2 linked regions of the Halotia branconii CENA392 genome follow. The protein of the gene in region 2 interacts with the protein of the main gene of each other region in a pairwise test. Links are inferred from orthologs where the notes say so. Each region holds a gene or a part of one and is shown on either strand. Other genes may lie near its edges.

Evidence for each region.
Region 1: the proteins of sfsA (region 2) and QI031_RS18065 interact in binary tests that used the Escherichia coli proteins (3 or more experiments, as listed by UniProt). The link is inferred for Halotia branconii CENA392 from one-to-one orthologs.

Annotation. Positions count from the first base shown.
Region 1 is NZ_CP124543.1:4,102,495-4,109,511, forward strand. What follows is about bases 2,619-5,513. They hold QI031_RS18065 (glutamate-5-semialdehyde dehydrogenase), read right to left. Parts: upstream 4,771-5,513; coding sequence 3,466-4,770; downstream 2,619-3,465. Other genes in these bases: QI031_RS18055 (isochorismate synthase), read left to right, coding at 2,619-3,049; QI031_RS18060 (hypothetical protein), read left to right, coding at 3,149-3,370; QI031_RS18070 (hypothetical protein), read left to right, coding at 4,961-5,449. In the rest of the region: QI031_RS18045 (o-succinylbenzoate synthase), read right to left, coding at 1-209; menA (2-carboxy-1,4-naphthoquinone phytyltransferase), read right to left, coding at 427-1,323; more of QI031_RS18055, read left to right, coding at 1,634-2,618; cysE (serine O-acetyltransferase), read left to right, coding at 5,674-6,438; QI031_RS18080 (Na(+)/H(+) antiporter subunit B), read left to right, coding at 6,460-7,017. UniProt on the Escherichia coli protein: Catalyzes the NADPH-dependent reduction of L-glutamate 5-phosphate into L-glutamate 5-semialdehyde and phosphate. The product spontaneously undergoes cyclization to form 1-pyrroline-5-carboxylate.
Region 2 is NZ_CP124543.1:6,555,994-6,562,834, reverse strand. The notes cover bases 2,846-5,564. They hold sfsA (DNA/RNA nuclease SfsA), read right to left. Parts: upstream 4,709-5,564; coding sequence 3,983-4,708; downstream 2,846-3,982. Other genes in these bases: QI031_RS28735 (glycosyltransferase family 4 protein), read left to right, coding at 5,339-5,564; QI031_RS28745 (hypothetical protein), read right to left, coding at 3,760-3,885; QI031_RS28750 (PadR family transcriptional regulator), read right to left, coding at 3,417-3,734; QI031_RS28755 (hypothetical protein), read left to right, coding at 2,986-3,390. Also shown: QI031_RS28790 (hypothetical protein), read left to right, coding at 1-446; QI031_RS28785 (hypothetical protein), read left to right, coding at 564-1,106; QI031_RS28780 (hypothetical protein), read left to right, coding at 1,099-1,311; QI031_RS28775 (hypothetical protein), read left to right, coding at 1,308-1,811; QI031_RS28770 (hypothetical protein), read left to right, coding at 1,808-2,155; QI031_RS28765 (hypothetical protein), read left to right, coding at 2,161-2,595; QI031_RS28760 (hypothetical protein), read left to right, coding at 2,602-2,781; more of QI031_RS28735, read left to right, coding at 5,565-6,628; QI031_RS28730 (aldo/keto reductase), read right to left, coding at 6,733-6,841. UniProt on the Escherichia coli protein: Binds to DNA non-specifically. Could be a regulatory factor involved in maltose metabolism.

The sequences.
Region 1 (7,017 bases), 2.5 Mb from region 2 along the record:
GGTAATTGATGACAAAAATCTAAAGCTTGTTCTAAAGTTTCCGAACCAAACCAACTAATGGGGGCAATTTCTCCCCAACCGACTTTACCTGTTTCATCGCTAAGACGAAGGATAATACCTTTACGAATATCCCAATTACCATGACTGGTAGTCAGCGATCGCGCAAATTTTCGCTGATAAGGACGAAATTTAAATTTATAATTTACCACATGAAAATCAAGTTAACTCATTAGGTTTATCAGTTATTAAGCTAATCGTCATTTAAATTGCATCATGTTAATGGTAATAAAAGCTGCAAACCCTCTCCCTTGCCCCCTGCTCCCTGCCCCCCTGCGGCCTCAATGTGCAAATTAAATGTTTAACAGCTTAGTTATTGGTGTTTTGCTATTGACAACTAACCACTAACAACTGACAACTGACCACTGACTAAATCATAAATCCCAAACCGAACAATAAGCAGCTCCAAAAATGCATTTTGACGGCGATGAATTTACAGTTACTAACTTTTTCTGGTAAATAATGATTTTGTTGGACATGACGGCATAACTTAACGGCATAAGGCAAACTTAGCCAACTTAACAATGTCCAACTTGGGAAAACGCCCAGTAACACAAACAGTAAAGTAAAAGGATAAATACTGCCAGTGAACCAATACAGCAGTTGAGCAGCTTTTACCGTACCCAACCGGACAACAGGCGATCGCTTGCCCGCGGCTATGTCATCCTTAACTTGATGAAAGTGGGAGCAAAATAAAATTAAAGTTGTGGGAATGCCTACAATTATCGAGGCTGCTAAACTTGTCATTGACCAAGTTGAGGTTTGGCTGTAATATGCTGCCGTGACTGCTAAAGGGCCAAAAGCAAAAAAGCAAATTATCTCGCCTAAACCCTGGTATCCTAAGCGAAAGGGCGGCCCTTGATAAACGTAGCCTAAACCACAACATAGTAGAATTATCCAGATGACAGTGGGGTCTTTTTGCCAAGTAGCGATCGCTATTATTCCTAACAAACCCGAAATTAAACTTAAATTTCCTAACCAGAATATTAGTCGCTTGTTACCAGTTAAATTTACTAGAGAATGATGTTTATTTTGATCGATTCCTGTTTCCGAATCAAAGACATCATTACTAATATTTTCCCAGGCCAGAATTAAAATCGCCGCAGCTACAAAAGTGGAAAATACTACTAGATTAAAAATCTTGGTTTCTGCAAAGGCAACCGCTGTTCCTACCCAAATGGGCATAATCGCAACGCTATACATTGGCGGTTTAATTGCCGCCATCCATAACTTCGTTTTAGGATGTGAAACCTGCTTTGTAGTCATTACTTGTGATTAATTAATTACCAGCAATTTACTTATTACGTGAAATTTTACAATTTTCAGATACACAAGATGTTAGTTATGTGCGAAATCTTATAACTTTTGCTGTGACTGGTTAACCTCCCTTTAGTAACAATCACTTTTTAATTGCAACCCAAAGTAGGGCATGGCTTGCCAGCGTCTGAGAACACCACAAACAAGACAGACCATACTCTGGTGAAATGGCAACTTAATATGTTACCTGTAGAAATACGACCACGTTTAATTACACTTTAGGAAGATAACTTAAAAAAAGTTTACTATTGCTAAATCCATGACAGTTTCACCATGTCGTAACAACTTCTTTGTTAAACACAAAGATTTATATCAATTTCTGTTATCCGTTCAAAAAAGTTGTCTCAAAAATGATTGCAAGCAAATTGTCAGTATTTCGCTAGATATTGACTGGGTAGATCCTTTAGTTGTATTAGATCAACTTACGCAAGCAAATGAAATAAATTTTTACTTTGAGAATAAAGGTAAAGAAGAAGCGATCGCAGCCATTGATGCTGTAGCAAAATTGCAAGTTGATGGACAAGAGCGTTTTATGCAAGCTGAAGATTTTATCAAATCTTGTCTAAAAAATATAGTTAATTTTGGTAATATTAATCAACCCTTTGCAGGTTCTCATTTTTTTTGTTATTTCAGCTTTTTTGATCAAAATTCTCAAGTCAATTATCCATTTCCATCTGCTACTATTTTCCTACCTCGTTGGCAAATAGCTGTTAAGAATCAGCACTGCACATTAGTAAATAATATAATTGTCAACGCCAGGGTAGATGTGCAGAAGATTATCCAAAATTTGCAGAATAAGCTGAAACTTATAGACTCTTTAGAGTATCATTCTTCAAAGCTTGATTATTTTCCTGTAAAATATCGTAAAAAACCTGTTACTAATTCTGCACAATTTAAACGCTCTGTTGTATCTGCCCTAGAAAAAATTAATTCTAGTCGTTTAAGTAAGATTGTGCTGGCTGATGCATTAGATGTCAAATCAAAAAATCATTTTAACTTATATAAATCTTTAGATAATCTCCGACAAATACATCCTAACTGTTATATTTTTTCTACCAGCAATGGTAAAGGACAAAACTTTATTGGAGCCAGTCCAGAAAGATTAATTAGTATTCATAACCAACAGTTAATTACTGATGCTTTGGCCGGTTCTGCACCTAGAGGTAAAACCCCAGCCGAAGATGCAGCTAATGCGAATCATTTACTTAATAGTGAAAAAGAAAGACATGAACATTTGCTAGTGATTGATTTTATTACACAACGCTTATCACAGTTAGGTTTGTTACCTCGAATACTAGCACCACGCTTGCGACAATTATCTAACATTCAGCATTTATGGACACCAATTAGTGCCGTAGTTCCTACTAACGTCCACCCATTAAAGATTGTCTCCCAACTGCATCCGACACCAGCCGTTGCCGGTGCAGCCAGAGATGTCGCCTGTGCCGAAATTCGTCGTTATGAAAGCTTTGAGAGAGGTTTATATGCTGCGCCTCTAGGTTGGATAGATTCTCAGGGAAACTGTGAATTTATAGTTGGCATTCGTTCAGCATTGATCGATGGCGATCGCGCTAGGTTATATGCTGGTGCTGGGATAGTCGCTGGTTCCGATCCCGAAAAAGAGTTTGCAGAGGTACAACTTAAGCTTCAAGCTTTACTCAAAGCATTAGTTTGAAGCTGCAATATAATCTATTTCTTACTTATGACAGTTGTTCTTTTTTGCTGCTACTGCCAAAGTTAGATATGAGTACATAAAAAATGAGTTTTATATATTGTGTTTTCACCTTGGCAACTTCCAATTCCATTGGGAGAAAATACACCAGTTCGTGTCACCGTCTACTTTTTCTGGAATAGCCAATGGGTTCCAATCAAGTTTTGTACCTTGGAGAAAGCAGTCCAGCTTTCCTATAAAGCATTATCCTTCGATAAGGAAATTTTTTTATTTCCTGTTGACTTAGATCCCAACGATTTTTATAGCACTCGTGAGGTAGCTTAGTAGCTGTTGTAATTTATGCCCATCAGATTGAGTTAGGAATCAGGAGTTGAGAAAACTTCTGACTCCCAGTTTTTTAGCTCAAAACTTAAGATTGTTTATACAAAATCTTGATGAGTAAATGCCTTAGCATTAGCTCCAGTATAACTTGCTACAATATGACCATTACCTGTCATTTGATACTTGTATGTCACCAATCCTTCTAAACCCACAGGGCCACGAGGAGGCATTTGTTGAGTACTAATCCCTACTTCTGCACCAAAACCGTAGCGGAAACCATCAGCGAAGCGAGTCGAACAATTATGAAATACATTCGCTGAGTTGACAGTTCCAAAGAAAGTTTCCACAGCCGTAGCATCTTCTGTAACGATCGCATCAGTATGACGAGAACCATAATCATTAATATGAGCGATCGCATCTTCTAGAGAATCCACGATTTTAATCGACAAAATATAATCGCTGTATTCTGTCTCCCAGTCTATTGCTGTAGCAGCCACAATGTTAGGTAAAATAGCCAAGGTGCGTGTATCACCTCTTAATTCTACATGGCATTCTTGCAAAGCCTGGGCTACTTTTGGTAAGAATTTAGCAGCAGTCGATTGATGAACTAACAAAGTTTCAATCGCATTACAAACAGCAGGATATTGTGCTTTCGCATCGACTGTAATGTCTACAGCTTTATCCATATCAGCCATTTTATCTATATAGAAATGACAGATCCCATCAGCATGGCCTAATACTGGAATCCGCGTATTTTCTTGGACAAATCTGACAAAAGAATTAGAACCTCTCGGAATAATTAAGTCTACATATTTATCTAAATTTAAAAGTTCTCTAGTTTCTTCTCTAGTGGTTAGTAACTGTACAGCATCCGGATTAACAGCTGTTTGAGATAATCCTTGTTTAATTGCTTTAACTATTGCTTCACAAGAACGAACAGCTTCTTTACCACATTTTAAAATTACGCCATTACCCGATTTAATCGCCAAAGAAACAATTTGAATTGCTGCTTCTGGACGTGCTTCAAAAATAATTCCTAAAACACCCAAAGCACAAGTAATCCGCTTCAAAATTAAGCCTGTATCGAGTTCGCGGTGAATTTGGATTTTACCTACTGGATCAGCTAACTTGCCGACATCTCGCACTCCTGCGATCGCATCTCTTAACTTATGTTCATCTAATTGCAAACGTTTATAAAGTGGCTGGGGAATTACTTCCGCAGCAGCTTGACAATCAGCAAGATTTGCTTGCAGTATTTCATCTTTTGCCAATTCTAAAGCTTGAGCGATCGCTTCAATCGCTTGATTTTTAGTGTCAGTAGAAGAAATGGCCAGCTTAGTTGCAGCTTGACGGGTTTTTTGAGCGATCGCAATTAAAGGAGAAGCAACTTGAAAAGTAGTCATCTGACAAAATAATTTTTCAGAATGGGAAAATATTTACCTTTTTCTCATCCTATCAACCTTAGTTAATCATTGAGCATAGTCTAGTTGTGGCACATGAAAATGTGCCACATAAAGCAGGGGTATCTCTGGAATTTTTCAAATAAAATATGTATATATCATTACAAATATAAAAGCCTGTTGGAAACTTAATATGAAATATTGTCGCCCCCGACTTAATTTTCGAGGCGGTTGGTTATTAGCTGTACTGACCGCTATAACTACTACACCTGTAATAGCAGAAACACCAAACTTTAGTACTTTTAGTCTTGCACCAGACTTTGAGCAAATTAAGGGAAAAGTTACAGGCTATACAGGCGGTTCTTTTTCATTGTCTGCTTTAAGTAACCGCGATCGCGATCGCAAAGCCTGTATTGGCTTCGCCGATCCTAAACCCGATCACATTATGATTTTAGAAAAAGACTTTTCTCACCTCAAAATATTAGTCAACAGTCGCGGCTTTGATACTACTTTACTTATTCAAGGGCCAAACGATAACATTATTCGCTGTGGTGATGACACTGGTAAAAGTAAAGATGCCAGCATTGATGACCTCGACTGGAAAAAAGGAACCTATCGAATTTGGGTTGGTACTTTTAACGCTGGTGTCAAACGTAACTATACTATAACCGTCAAGCAGTAAGCAGAGGGACTAGGGGCTAGGGGCTAGAGGCTAGGGAAGAAGCAAGAAAAGAGGAAAAAGATCAGGGAGCAAAGATTATGAACAAATTCAAGACATTCTTCATTCCCCTCTGCACCCTGCACCCTGCCCCTCTGCTTCTTTACCCATGCCCAATTGATAAAGATTACCCTTGAAACGATAATATGGGAGGGTAAGCTAGTTTTGCTTTCCGAGGGTATTATCTCGTGCTATCTACACTACGTGCTGACTTTCGTATCATATTTGAGCGTGACCCAGCTGCCCGTAACTGGTTGGAGGTCTTGTTCTGTTACCCCGGTTTGCAAGCCCTGCTATTTCATCGACTGGCTCACTGGCTGCATCATGTTGGTATTCCCTTTATCCCCCGCCTGACTTCTCACATCGCTCGGTTTTTGACCGGAATTGAAATTCACCCAGGCGCAACAATTGGACAGGGTGTGTTTATTGACCACGGTATGGGTGTGGTCGTTGGTGAAACTGCGATCGTAGGCGATTATGCTCTAATTTATCAAGGTGTCACTTTGGGAGGCACAGGGAAGCAATGCGGTAAGCGCCACCCTACTGTGGGTGAAAATGTTGTTGTAGGAGCTGGAGCGAAAGTACTAGGCAATATCCAAATTGGCAACAATGTCCGTATTGGCGCTGGGTCAGTTGTTCTGAGGGACGTACCTTCTGACTGTACTGTAGTCGGTGTACCCGGTCGTATTGTCTACCGCTCTGGAGTGCGGATTGCTCCTCTAGAACACAGCAACTTGCCAGATTCAGAAGCTGAAGTCATTCGCGCTTTAGTTGACCGCATTGAGTCGCTAGAACAACAAATCCAACATCTCCAAGGACTTCATTCTCCTGCAAAAACTCCTGTCTTATCAGATAACTTAGCTGCCCAAAACGGTCAACTAGTACAAGAGTCTCCTGTGTGTAATCTCCGAGATAAAGCAATTCAGCAGTTTCTAGATGGTGCTGGTATTTAGTAAATTATGAACGGAGCATCTATGAAATGGATTTACATTGTTGCGGGGATAGCTTTGTTTGTCAAATTCTTGATTATGCCCAATCCTGCACCAGACTTACAGGATATTTCTATCGTTGAAACGGTTGTCCAAGATAGTGGCATACCTAATGGAGTTTCGGGAATCATTTTCAGGAATCGGCTGTATGACACTATCTTTGAGGTGGTGGTATTTACGATCGCCATCATGGGTGCATACTTTCTCCTAGCGAATGAAAAACCATTAAGCACAGTTTATCGTTTCACCGATCAACCATCCATTATACTGGCGCGTTTGGGTGCGACCATTACCGCTTTAGTCAGTATCGAACTAGCAATTCGGGGACATCTGAGTCCTGGCGGTGGTTTTGCGGCTGGGGTAGCTGGTGGAACGGCGATTGGTCTTGTGGCAATTACCTCATCTCCAGAATGGATGCAAGCAATTTACCAACGCTGGCACGCCGCTATGTGGGAGAAAGTTTCGGTACTGATTTTCATTGTATTGGCGGTCATAACTTTAGTCGGAGTAGAGTTACCCCACGGAGAGATGGGCGCACTAGTT
Region 2 (6,841 bases):
GGTTGATGAATGAATCAAGTGAAAGTATCAGCAGAACTGACGCAGAAACATTAGCAAGAAAAATTAAAAGTGTTTTTGCGACACCTCCTTTTGTTTGGCATAAAGGACGCTTTAAATGTACTTATTCAGATAAAGAACGTGGTTATGAATTAAAACTGTTAGTTCCCAGTAAGACTGAGGGAGAAAGAATTATTCGAGCCGTGCTAGATATCCAAAATCATTCTCTTGACCGTGATTATCTGCAATTTATAGACAATGACCGCGTTTATTCAAATAACCCAGGAACACATCGAGTTTATGGGCGTACAGTTAAAAAGTTCGTGCGTAGACGCACATCTGACGTAAAGTTTCGTTATGCTCAGTTGTTTATTTGGGGAAAACAGAATCCTGTGAATTTAGTAGCTGTTAGTGGATCTCGGCTACGAAGTGTAATTGAACGCGTTTAATTGAATAAAACTAAAAATTTTACGGACAACCTTATGTTATCCGGTTGAGAAAATTACTGCTAAACCCTTGCTAGAAATGATTTACGCAAAACATTTTTTACACAAACCTCAGTAACTATGGGAAGACGCAAAAGCGCCAAACAGATTGAAAAAGAGTTGCAATATGCTCGTGCAAGGGAAGCTTATAACCCACCCGTTAGAGAAGATGGTGCAAGTACTCGCAAAAATCCTTTAATTGCAGTAGCTTACAAACCTATACAGATTGCAGCTGGAGAAACTGCTAAAAAGTACAAAGTACAGGCATCCCAAAAAAGTGTCGTGTTTTTTGGACAGACAGCTTTAAACTTGGTTGATGCCGGTTCAGAAGATCCTTTACCTCGCGGCGCTAAGCCTGCGAAAGTTCACGCTACTGTATCAGACGATTCACCTAATATCATTCGGGCTTTAGGTAGTAATCGCCCATACAAGAGATATGCGCCAGGGAATCGTGGCAGTAACACCCAATATTCTTACACTGCACCACTTTCAATTCAATCAGCAGCAGCTTTAGATAATGAAGTGAAAACTGTTTTCAACGCTGTTAAAGGCAAATTAGGGGGTGCTTATGGGCGTGTTTGGTTTACGCCTGAATATTTTGTATTAACTGGCAGTGGTGAATAATTTTTTAGAAACTCCTGCAATTTGGTATCCGGGACAGTCGCAATTGGAGTATGAGGAGGAATTAAATCTCATGCTCCAGCGGGCAAATATGACAGCAGCGTTTCTGCGCGGCAATATTCACCCAGATACCTTTCTCGACTTCCTGGACGAACAAGAGTATGACGTTTTTGAACTAGCTGAAGATTGGGAATTAGTCAAAATATGACACTTCAGCTTGACCTAACAGCAATGGGAGCTTGGGAATTAACTTACTACCAAAAGTTAGTAGGTAATCCCGACAACCGCAGAGCCAGAGCGCCGCTAATTGACCCAGTAGAGCTTCCTTATTTGACTGATAGTCACGTTTTTTTAGTCGGGGCTTCCTGGCTTAATGCCAAACCTACTTGGATTAGAGCAGGATATTTCTATCAACAAATTAGCGGCATTCATGTTGACGACACTGTAGTTTTTGAGGGATTGGGACAGGTTCCAACCACTGAAGTAGATGGTACACGCCGACTAATTAAGCTTAATGCGATTGAGTTGGTTCAGTTTCCCAAGCTGACCGAATCTTATCGTTTGAGGTTTGAGGCTTTACCTTGGATTTACCAAGTCACTCTGGCTGTCTGGGAATACAGAGGAATAGAAACTGATACCACGGAAGATTTAATCAACGCGGTTCGCTCCAAATTAGAAACAATTGAGTTCAAAATTGATAATTTATGACTACTGCATTAAGTTACAGCGCATTAGCCGAAAAGTTACCCGCTGGTTCAATTGAATTTGTTGGAAATAATCAAGTCAAGCTTAATTTCAGCACAACTACAGAAAGCGGTAGCAATCTGACTCTTAATGCTTCTTGTGTTAAGGGAATTGTTAAACTTTTGCAAGGATTAGCTGCATTAACCGACCAAGTGAATGAAGCAAGAGTTAATGCTGAATTACCACCTATTCAATTTGCCAGTCAACAGCTTACGGGTACACCGGAGATGCCAGAGTATGAGTTTACTGTCCGGGTGAAGGTTGACACAGCACAGTTTATTGAAAATTTGGATGATCCAACTGATTAACACAAGTGACTACTACAAAATCAGTAATAGCTGTTAGTAACTCAACTAACAGTAACAGCCCAGGAATCACAATTACTTTAGAATCTACTGGTATATTTTTAGGAATCCTTGTTAGCTTTTCCATTTTAGGTGGGTTAGGCATCAAAATTGTTAGCAGTATCAATAGAATTTCAACTTCAATTATTCAAATTGAAGAAGATTTGAAAGAGTATGCTAGCAATGCCGAGAAGATTAGAGAGTTAGACAAAAGATTTGATTTACACGTTCAAGAGTATATCAACAGAAAAGATGTAATTCAAATGCTGTTGGGTCAAATGAATGAAAAAATTGACCACAAGTTTAAACGAGTTTTATTCTACACCCGCGATATTCAACGCTTTTTACAGCGCGACACTAACTTCCAAATTCGGGAATACGAAGAGAATACAGAACAGGAGTAATTACAAGTGAATCAAAAAACTTTAGATCGATTCAGCACAGTTTTAGGTTTGGTTGCAGGAGTCTCTAGTGTCCTGGGCGGTAGTGGGATGATTGGCAGTAACACTGCGACGATAATCACAGGAATATCTACAGCTATTCTGGGCTATCTGGTGCAACGCCCGGCTAGTGACAAGCCGGCTGACTAACCGGACGGAGATTACTTTAGTTCAAGAATCAAGATCAACAATCCAAAATAAAAAGAAAAGCTTAAACACAGCATCCCAAATAGTTTAAGTCTTCCCCAAGGATAACCATATAAATCATCGTAATAGGCTATAAACGTTGAGGGTAAAGTTCCCCAGTATTTGATAAATTCGTCTAATTCTCTAATTAATTTTTCAAGGTTGAACATGATTAGTAAGTTTACGTTAGAAAATTACTTTCAGATACACGAAGGAAAAGCAATTGATTTTAGACTTAGAGTCCAAAAAGACCAAAACAATCAGTATAGCTTTTACATTCACCCCCAAGATATTAACGGGGAAACTTGGGATTTTAAGGTTATTGGTAATTTCCTAGAATGCACTACATCCACAAGTGAAACTTTAAACAGTCTATTAGTAGACGGTGAGACACTTGACAATCTTGATAAAAACGTATTGTTTTTGATGATTAAGCATCTCAACACTAAAATCAGCGAACTAGAAACCGTCAGCACTTCGCAACGCGATCAGCTATTTCGCCGGGTACAAGAATTAGAACAATTCCAGCGTGAGTACGAAACTGCACAGGAGTATGAAAGCGATCGCAGTTAGGTCTACTGGGGATTCACTCTAGTAAGTTACTTTGACCAGCTTGCTAAACGATCGCGATATTCTTCAATTAACTTAAGTGCTTCCTCTCCACTCTGAGAAATTGTATAATATCGCCTCCGTGGTGTTTTTTCAGTTTTGCTACTTATGGAAGTAATAAAATTTTGAGTTTCCATCCGTCCTAAGGTTGTGTAAAGCGAACCACAGGTCAAAAGTTTAATTTTATATTTTGAACGTACTTGATTGATTACGTTTAATATCTCTAAGCCATAAAATCCGTTATGGCTTCTAAGTAGAGTCAGTAAATCCTGCTCTAGACTTGAAAGTAAAAATTGATGTTTCGCCAATTAATTAGTCGTTATTCCCTTTTTGTCACACTGACTCTAATAATTTCTCAAAATAAGCAGCATTTGAGTAGCGCGATCGCCCACTGTGATCGCCAAAAATCAGTTTAAAACTAGTGGTTTTGAGCAGTGAATGAGTAGCACACTGAAGCATGAGGACTCAAACTATTGCCAGACAAGGGTTAATTATGGTTTTGCCAGAACCAGAGACACCCATGACCAGAATAATCACTTATTTTTCCTTGGTGTAATCAAATTTTTAACTTTGCCAAACCTAAATAACGGATGCCTTCAGGAGAAATATCAAAACGGCAAGGTAACACTTCTAAACCTAAAGCGATCGCCTCCCGCAGTAACTTACCATAAGTAGGGTCTGTACTATCACCAGGGGCAAACTCAGTACAATCACCCCGATTGATAAAATAACACATAACTGCACGAGTCAAAGGTAACAGTGCCGTTAGTTCCCGTAAGTGCTTTTGTCCTCTTGTCGTCACTGTGTCAGGAAATAAAGCTAACCTTCCCTGTGCCAAAGTTGTATTTTTTACTTCTAAATATATGGGGCGATCTTCTTCACTTCCCAGCAATACAAAATCTACACGACTTTTTTTATCTAGTCCATAAACCACTTCACCCTTGATTTGGCTGTAGTTACCCAGTTCTGGAAAAAGATATTTTGCCAAAGCTAGTTTCACTACTCGATTTGGTAAAGCAGTATTAACACCAACCCAGGTCGGCTCGTTGTCATGTACCTGAATTAGTTCTAAGGTATAAAGCAGTTTACGCTTGGGGTTATCACTTTTAGAAACTTGTACTAAGCTACCAGGAGTCGATACTCCAACCATTGGGCCTGTATTTGGACAGTGTGCTACTACAACTTCCCCATCAGCAAGTTGAACATCAGCAAAAAAGCGTTTGTAACGTTTGAGTAAAATACCTGAATATAAAATTGGATAGCAATACAGCCAATCAATCATTAACAATACTCCGGACACGGTTGTAGCGATCGCACGCAAAAGCCATTCTTTAATTTTGATAGGAGTTAAGTTAAGCGATCTAAAATTGTTGTAATCAATTTCGTAGTCAGGACTTTAGTCCTCACCCTACGGGTAACTATATCTTTGCTTAACTTACATTCATTTTTTGTAATTTTACATGCACCAATACAAAATTATACTTAAACAATAAAATTCTTTTCTTGAGAATAGAAGTTTTTGACCAGTATGTTAAATATATAACAAAATTTAAATTTTAATACTTTAAGATGCTGTTGATATCAATCATGTATAAAGATCAAATAAATGCTACAGTAAAAATTCTTAACAAAACTTAGATGTAATGCTACAATCTACCAGGAATAATTTCCAGCATTAATTAAAACAACAAAAACCCACTGTTCCAATAATTAGAGGTTGAAGCCTAAACAAATATGTAATTTAAGCCTGTGAGAATCAATTAATGTTTTCATTTTAATGTGATTGATTTAGCATTTTAAATGAATGTTTATCAGTATTTATCTCATTCTGATGCCATTGATCATCACAACCGAAATATTAAGTATAACCTGACATTCTTAGGCTGACTTCATAAAATTCACAATATAGCTTATGCATATTCTGATTTACTCTTACAACTATCATCCAGAGCCGATTGGAATAGCACCCTTGATGACCGAATTGGCTGAAGGACTAGTAGAACGAGGTCACCAAGTGCGAGTGATTACAGGAATGCCTAACTATCCTCAGCGTGAAATTTATGATGGATATAAAGGCAAGTGGTACGTTACAGAACAAAACAACGGTGTGACCATTCAGCGTAGTTACTTACGGATTAAGTCTAAACCCAACCTTATAGATCGGCTGCTATTAGAGTTGAGTTTTATCTTTACTAGCTTACCACAAGCCTTAAATGGTAAGCGACCAGATGTAATTCTTTTAACAGTGCCACCACTACTAGTTTCACTACCAGCAACTCTATTGGGGTGGATGTACAAGTGTCCTGTAGTTTTGAATGTCCAAGATATTCTTCCAGAAGCAGCTGTGCGCGTCGGTCTCATGAAAAATAAATGGATGATTAAGGCATGTGAGGTGTTGGAGAAATTTGCATACCGAAACGCATCTAAAATTAGTGTGATTGCTGATGGATTTTATGACAATTTAGTAAATAAGGATGTACCTGTTAAGAAAATCGTTTGTATTCCCAATTGGGTAAATGTAAATTTTATTCGTCCTTTGGCTAAGGCGAATAATCTTTGGAAAATCGCCCATCAGTTAGATAGAAAATTTGTAGTAATGTACTCTGGTAACATTGCATTAACGCAAGGTTTAGAGACAGTAGTAGCCGCAGCAGCTAACTTGCGTCATATTAAAGAAGTTGTTTTTGTAATTGTTGGCGAATCGAAGGCTTTGGCTAGACTGCAAGAATATTGTTTGTCTTGCGGAGCAGATAATATTTTGTTATTACCGTTGCAGCCACGAGAACAACTACCACAAATGTTGAGCGCTGCTGATGTGGGGTTGATTGTGCAAAAGCGTAATGTGATTTCCTTTAATATGCCTTCTAAAATACCACTATTGCTAGCAAGTGGTCGTCCAATAATAGGTTCAGTACCTGCTACTGGTACAGCAGCAAGAGCTATTCAAGAAAGTGGTGGTGGCATAATTGTAGAGCCAGAATCATCAGATGCATTAGCGGCAGCAGTATTGGATTTATATCGTAATTCGGTACTAGCAACACAACTAGGTAACAAAGGAAGACAGTTTGCTGTAGAGTGCTATTCCTTTAAACAGTCAATTGAACAGTATGAGGAACTATTTTTAGATGTAGTTACTAAACGAACATTAACTATGGGCGGTACAACAACACTAAAATCGAAAAAATCAGTTGTTGATATTTGAAAGTTTGTAGGGCGACAAGTTACTTGTCACAGCATTAATCTTAACCAAAAATAATTATTGTCCAATTTAAGAGGGTGTTAGACACAACTGCCATTTTGATGATGTTATCGCCTATATTCGTCGCCACAATCGCCGATTATCTCATATAAATCTCGTGACTGGCGAGATACTGCATCTATGCGATCGCTATCTTCAGCATCTAAACTAAAACTA